One region of the Fundidesulfovibrio magnetotacticus genome, then DNA from elsewhere that is predicted to be linked to it. Evidence: riboswitches for the same ligand, from Rfam matches in the RefSeq annotation. Region 1 holds a riboswitch; each other region holds the start of a gene.

Region 1 (2,255 bases):
CTGCCTTTCGGGTGCGCGGGCATTTTGCTCTCAACGGCGGCTATCCGCTCCGGATTCGGCGGATTGGGTCCGCGCACCACGTCGCTGATGACGGCGTTTTTGCCAGTGCCTTCGCTGAACCTCACGTCCGCCAGGTAACAACCCTCCGAACCGAGACATTCTTGCTGCAGGGCATACTTCGTGGTGGATTCGTACATCTTCCGGCCCATGGTCTCGTGCATGCTGTTGGTGAGGACCACGGCCAGCACGGCCAGGATCAGGATGCTGACGCTGTTGGTTTTCAAGAAAGTCATCAGCGACAGCCCTCGCGTGTGGCTGATGCCGCGGAAGCCCGTGAACCAAAGAACCACCGAAGATGAGAACTGGATGGCCACGATGTTGGTGAAGGTCAGCAGGAATGCGCCCAACGCCAGTTGGTGATGCCCCCGGGCCAGCATCTCTGCGGTGAGGGGCAGGTCGTTGTGGATGACCCCGATGGCCAGGGCCGTGACGACGACTCCGGCCGCGCCGACCGCCAGGGTGGCCAGGCCTTTCAGGAGATGTTTCGTGTTGCTGTCCACAAGGGCGAGGGAGACCCCCGCGATGGGGCCGAGAAGCATGGCGATGATCATCGCGCCGATGATCACGGCCGGGCTGTCAGCCTCCATGGAGCGACCTCTCATTCCTCAAGGGATGTTTTAGTCATTGGGCACGATTCTCTAGCCGCTATCAGGACGCGGGACTCGCCTCAAGGGGGAGTGATGACTTGCCTCGTGGCTGCATGCGGAAATGCGTTGATGATCGGCTGATGGCATTCGGGAACTCCCCTCCGCACAGGATGTGTGGGCGCTGTTTCGCGGCTAGGCCGGAAGGTGGATTGCCGAAGCAGCCACCAGTGCGCGGTTGCGGTGTTGGAGCGCCCCGCGTCCCGCCCTCCCGCCCCCGCGAGTTGACTTTCTCCCGCCGCCGGGGATAGCTTGACCGGGTCCGGGTGCCCCCTTCCGGGGGGAGAATAGGGAATCCCGTGGAAATCGGGAGCGGTCCCCGCCGCCGTGAGTTCCGTTTGCAATCCGCCCTTTCGCGCGCCACTGGGTCAAGCCCGGGAAGGCCGGGGCGGATGGAACGAGTCGGAAGACCTGCCCGGACCCTGTCTCAGGTTCCCGCACGGCGACGGGCTATTGCCGCGCGCGGATGCTCCGGAGGGCGAATACGGGCCGCCTCCCGCTCCCTTGTTGGGACGGAAGGCGGCCCTTTTTGCGCGCCCCGGCAACAGCCAAGCTCCAAGGGAGCAGCTCCATGCAGTCTTTCGTTCATCACCCGCGCCGCGCGGCGGCCCTGGCCCTGTGCTTCGTCCTCCTGGCCCTGGCGCCCCTGGCCTTGGCCCATGGAGGGCCGAAACCCGAGCGCGTCGGCATCCTTCTGGCGGCTTTCGGCACCACGGTCCCCAAGGCCGACCTGGCCTACAGGAACCTCCAGAAGAAGTTCGAGGCCGCCTTCCCCGGGGTGGACATCCGCCTGTGCTACACGTCCTCCATGGTGCGCCACAAGCTGGCCGATGGCAAAAAGCCCGTGAAGTTCGACTCCCCGGCCGAGGCCCTGGCCAAAATGGCGGACGAGGGCTTCACCAAGGTCGTGGTGCAGTCGCTCCAGACCATCCCCGGCGAGGAGTTCCATGCACTCTCCGAGACGGCGCGGGCCTTCTCCGGCATGCCAAAGGGCATGGACAAGGTGGTGACGGGCTGGCCCTTGCTGGCCACGGCCGACGACGTGGAGAAGACCGCCCGGGCCCTGGCGGCCCTGGCGCCCGCCGGGCGCAGGCCCGGAGAGGCCCTGGTGTTTCTGGGGCACGGCACCAAGCACCCGGCCAACATCTACTACCCGGGCCTGCAGTGGAGCCTGTGGAAGGCCGACCCCCTGGCCTTCGTGGGCACGGTGGAGGGAGTTCCCTCGCAGGAGGACGTGCTGGCCGCCCTCAAGGAGCGCGGCGTGAAGAAGGCCTGGCTCCTGCCGCTCCTGGCCGTGGCCGGAGACCACGCCCGCAACGACATGGCGGGTGACGAGGACGGCTCCTGGAAGTCCGCGCTGGCCCGAGCGGGCATCGAGGCCGTTCCCGTGCTCAAGGGCACGGCCGACGCCGACGCCCTGGCCGCCGTCTGGATCGACCACGCCCGGCAGGCCCTGGAGCGCCTGCGCTAGGGCCGACCGCTACAGGCCTGACGCCCGGAGCGCGCCCCTGTTGCGCGCGTCCCGGTCGAAACTGTCACGAATTCCCGGGG
Region 2 (2,255 bases), on a different contig from region 1:
GGTTCACCTGGGCGAGCGCTTCCTGGAGCGCGGCCTTCCGGGCCAGCGCCTGGGGCCGCTGCCTGAGGGCCTGGTGCGGCGCACCGAGCCGGAGTATCCCGGCTGGACGGTGCTCGCGCCCGGCCCCGGCCAGGCCTGCGCGACGCTCACGGCGGAGCTTCCGGCCGGCACGGGGCATGTCACGGCCTATCCGCGCGTGGGGGAAAGGTCCCTGGTGGCCATCTACCAGGTGGCCCCCGACGGATCGCGCCTGGAGCGCCTGCGCCTGGAGCGCCCGGGAGAGGGCATCACGCCTGTTTCGGCGCGCTATCCCCTGCGTCTCGATCCATCCCTGACCCGCGACGGAACCCTGCGCGTGGAGATCGTCCTTCAAGGGCCCCTGGCCCAGCTCTGGGTGCACGACGGAACTATTTTCCACGCCAGATGAGGGGGTTGCGCGCAGGCGCTCCTCTTTCGGTTTGACACTCCACCAGCCCGGGAATATTTTCCCCACCGACGCCCTGGAAAACGGAAGACGGTGCGAATCCGTCGCAGGCGCGCTGCTGTGACCGGCACGATACCGGGCGGTAAGCCACTGGGAGACGCTCCCGGGAAGGCCCCGCGCACCACCCGGCCGGAAGCCAGAAGACGTTCCAGGGATGCGATGGCCTCGCCCCGCGCACGGGCGGCGGGCTGCCGGACTTCGGCCGCCGTGAAGGCGTCCGCCCACCACCCTTCGGCTTCCCGACGTTGCGTTTTGCCTGTTTTTGAAAAGGCGCGGCCTTTCGAGGTGTTGCGATTGCATATCGGCAACACTTGAGAATGATGCACCTTTTTTTACTTCATGGGGCTTGCCGATTCTGCTACGAGCACCTTTGAATTTTTGAGACGAGAATGGAACACCACGCACGCCACGCCACCGCCACGCCCCTGCCCCGCATCCGGGCCGTCACGCCCCTGTCGCTGTGCGACTGGCCGGGCCGCAGCGCCGCCGTCCTCTACCTGGGCGGGTGCAACCTGCGCTGCCCCACCTGCCACAACGCCTCGCTGGCCTTCACGCCCAGCCGCCATCCCGCCCTGGACGCTTCCGCAGTCCTCAAGGGCCTGGCCGCACGGGCGCGCTGGCTCGACGGCGTGGTGGTCTGCGGGGGCGAGCCCACCCTCGATCCCGGGCTCTTCCCGCTGGTGCAGGCCCTCGACGCCCTTGGGCCGCCCGTGAAGGTGGACACCAACGGCATGGCCCCGGACGTGGTGGAGCGGCTCTTCGAGGCGTGCCCGCGCACGTGTTTCGCCGTGGACGTGAAAGGCCCCTGGGAGAAATACCCCGTCCTCACGGGCGGGGCGGCCTCCCCGGAGGCGGCCCGCGAGCGGCTGGAGGCGGTTTTCGCCCTGGCCGCGCGGGATCCCGCCCGCTTCCGTTTCCGCATCACCCTCGTGCCGGAGCTCACGCCGGATGACGTGAGCGCAGCCAGACGGCAACTGCCCCCGTGCTTCACCCTGAACGAACAAACCTACCTGCCCCCGCCGGCCGGGAAGGAGACCGCACATGCCCTTGCAGATCCAGAAGCGCGACGGCTGCCTGGAAACCTGGTCCCTGGAGCGCATCGCCCAGGCCATCCTGAAAGCCCTCAAGGCCAGCGGCGTGCAGGACCCGCTGCTCTCCAAGCGCCTGGCGCGCAAGGTTGAGGAAAAGCTCGCCGACGTGGACGTGCCCCGCCAGGAGCACGTCCAGGACACCGTTGAACGCGTGCTCATGGAGTCGCGCCTGTTCGACGTGGCCAAACGCTTCATCATCTACCGCGAGAAGCGCCGCACCCTGCGCGAGCAGAAGGCGGCCTTCCTGGACATCGCCGACACCATCGACACCTACCTCTCCAAGGCCGACTGGCGCGTCTCCGAGAACGCCAACATGTCCCACAGCTTCCAGGGCCTGATGCTCCACCTCTCGGGCACCGTGCAGGCCCGCTACGCCCTGGAGAAATACCCCGAGGAAGTGCGCGCCGCCCACGACCACGGCTATTTCCACATCCACGATCTCTCCTTCGGCCTGGCCGGCTACTGCGCGGGCTGGAGCCTGCGCGACCTGCTCCTGGAGGGCTTCAACCTGGAAGGGCGCTCGTCCGCCGGTCCGGCCAAGCACTTCGACTCGGCCCTGGGCCAGATGGTCAACTTCCTGGGCACGCTCCAGAACGAGTGGGCCGGGGCGCAGGCCTTCAACAACGTGGACACCTACCTGGCCCCCTTTATCCGCCACGACGGGCTCAACTACCAGCAGG
Region 3 (2,255 bases), on a different contig from region 1:
GTCCCAGCCGTCCCAGAGGAAGTCGTCCGCGCGCCCGTCCGCGATCAGCCGGAAGGCGTAGCGGGCCTGTTCCTCGTAGAAGCGGCAGAAAGCGCCCTTGCGGTCCATGCCGCCGTTCATCTCGGCGGCCTCGGCCGGGCAGGGCGAGCCGCAGAAGTGCCGCACGGCGCAGCGCGAGCACTCCTCAATGTCCTCCACCTTGCGCCCGGTCACGGCCTTGAAGGGCGCGCTCTCCAGGATGTCGCCCAGGCTGTCGGCGAAGAGGTTGCCGCCCCGCCAGTCGGGCAGGCCGATGAACTCGCTGCAGGGGAACACGTCGCCGCCCGGGGCGAGGGCGAAGAAGCAGCGGCCGCCGCCGCAAGGCGAGATGTCGCACATCAGGCGGCGCGCCGTGGGGGCCAGGATCGCCAGCAGGATGTTGGCGAAGTTGCCCACCACGAGCTTGCGCCCGGTCTCTTTGTAGAGTTCGTGGGAGCGTTCCAGGGCCTTGACGAACCAGCGGGCCGCCAAATCCTCGTCAGGCTTGATCTTGCGCGCGCCGAGCAGGGTGCAGCGCACCATGTTCAGCAGGCAGGTTCCCACGCCGTGCTTGTGGAAGAACTCCACCACCTTGGGCAGGGTGCGAACGTTGCCTTCGGTGACCGTGCAGATGACGCTGAAGGCCGGATACCCGGCAAGCTTCTCCATGGCCCACAGCACCTTGCGCGAAACGCCCTCCCCGCCCCAGGTGACGCGGGCGCGGTCGGCCACGGCGGCGCTGGCCCCGTCCAGGGAGACGCCCACGCCCACGCCGTGCCCGGTGAGGAAGGCGATGGCCTCTTCGTCCAGGAGCGTGGCGTTGGTCTGGATGCCGAAGCGGAAATGATCCCGATGGCGCTCGATGCCCGCGAACATGGCTTCCCGGTTGAGCAAAGGTTCCGCCCCGTGGAACACCACCTGGGGGCGCGTGCCCTCCGGGAGCGTGGCGTCGAAGTGGGCCTTGAGCCTGTCCAGGGCTTCCAGAAGGCGTTCTCGGGACATGTGCTCGCCGCCGGAACGCATCGCTGCCGGGATGTAGCAGTAGGCGCAGTTGAGGTTGCAGCGCTCGGTGGGGTTGAAATAGACCGCCGAGGGCGTGAGCCCGAAGCGCAGGCGGCGCATCTCCTCGGCGAAGCGGTCGGCCTGGGAGGCATAGGCCTTCATGAACTTGCGGCTGGCGAGGGTCTGTCCCAGCTTCTCGGTGCGTACCAGGGCCCAAAAGGCCGTGTCGGGGTCCACCACGGCCATGTAGTCGCGGTGGCCGATGTCCACGGGTTGGAGCGCGGGGCCGGAGCCGGTGTTGAAGTGGCGGCCCCTCTCCGGGGCCGCCTGATTGCTCGTGGAAGGCATCGCTACTTCTTGGGGTCCATGAGGATGTAGTGGGACAGGCCGACGCCGTCGGCCTTGCAGGACTTGCGGACGGCGATCACGTCCTTCTTGTGTTTGCCTTTCATGCTTCCTCCGTGGCTGGGGTTGCGACAAAAAAAAGGTTCCGGCAGGAAGAACCTGCCGGAACCCTTTGCCTTCAGGTTCCGATGGGGCGGCGTTTCGACAGGTCTTCTGGCTTCCGGATCCTCCGCGCGGGGACGGCCTTCCCGGGGAAACCCCCAGTGACCGGCTTTCGCCATGTCCTCCCGCGTCCCCGGTTACAGCGACGGGTTCGCCACGGATTCGCACCGTGTTCCGAGATGTCGAACGCAAACAGAGGGTTGATACCCTCTCGCGGTCCGAAGGTCAAACCTCGGGCTACTTCCTGCCGAATTCCTGGAGCACGGCGTTGTGGCCGTGGGTGTCGGTGATGCGCACGAAATAGGCCACCTCGGGGGAGTACCAGAGGGTGTAGGTTCCGCTCCAGCCGGTGGTGTTCCTCTTCTGCACTTTGATGCGGAAGGTCTTGAAGGTCCCGGCCGGGGTGGTGACCTCTTCGGAGGCCTCCACGGTGACGGTGTTGGTGTAGCTTGCGCTGCCCTTGGCCGTGCTTGCGTTCTGGGTGAAGGTCCGGGTCTGGCCCACGGCCAGGGGGAAGAAGATGTAGGCGTCGGTTCCCGAATCCACGGAGTAGGCCAGCAGCGAACCGTTGGAGCTCCTGACGGAGAGGTCGCGCCCGAGCACGGCCTTGCGGGCCTGGTCGCCGTCGCCGGTCAGGACGATCTCGTCGCCCACGGAACGCACCTCCATGCGCTCGGCCAGGGCGTAGGGGCTCCTGGTCTTGGCGGAGAAGCGCCACCAGTCGCCGG

Evidence for each region. A riboswitch is a leader RNA that binds a small molecule or an ion and turns the genes downstream of it on or off. The one in region 1 is predicted to bind cobalamin.
Region 2: it holds a riboswitch for cobalamin, as region 1 does, so the genes downstream of both, NNJEOMEG_RS13315 (radical SAM protein) here and NNJEOMEG_RS12930 (sirohydrochlorin cobaltochelatase) in region 1, are expected to answer to the same signal.
Region 3: it holds a riboswitch for cobalamin, as region 1 does, so the genes downstream of both, cbpA (modified peptide precursor CbpA) here and NNJEOMEG_RS12930 (sirohydrochlorin cobaltochelatase) in region 1, are expected to answer to the same signal.

The regions. Positions count from the first base shown of each region.
Region 1 covers NZ_BLTE01000011.1:167,479-169,733, forward strand. Annotated here, with positions in the region: gene NNJEOMEG_RS12925 (DUF389 domain-containing protein) at 1-647, opposite strand, end outside; cobalamin riboswitch at 952-1,137, shown strand; gene NNJEOMEG_RS12930 (sirohydrochlorin cobaltochelatase) at 1,276-2,175, shown strand.
Region 2 covers NZ_BLTE01000012.1:83,245-85,499, forward strand. Annotated here, with positions in the region: gene NNJEOMEG_RS13310 (glycosyltransferase family 39 protein) at 1-427, shown strand, start outside; cobalamin riboswitch at 460-651, shown strand; gene NNJEOMEG_RS13315 (radical SAM protein) at 874-1,665, shown strand; gene NNJEOMEG_RS13320 (ribonucleoside triphosphate reductase) at 1,583-2,255, shown strand, end outside.
Region 3 covers NZ_BLTE01000010.1:108,283-110,537, forward strand. Annotated here, with positions in the region: gene cbpB (peptide-modifying radical SAM enzyme CbpB) at 1-1,368, opposite strand, end outside; gene cbpA (modified peptide precursor CbpA) at 1,371-1,472, opposite strand; cobalamin riboswitch at 1,574-1,703, opposite strand; gene NNJEOMEG_RS11800 (TapB family protein) at 1,765-2,255, opposite strand, start outside.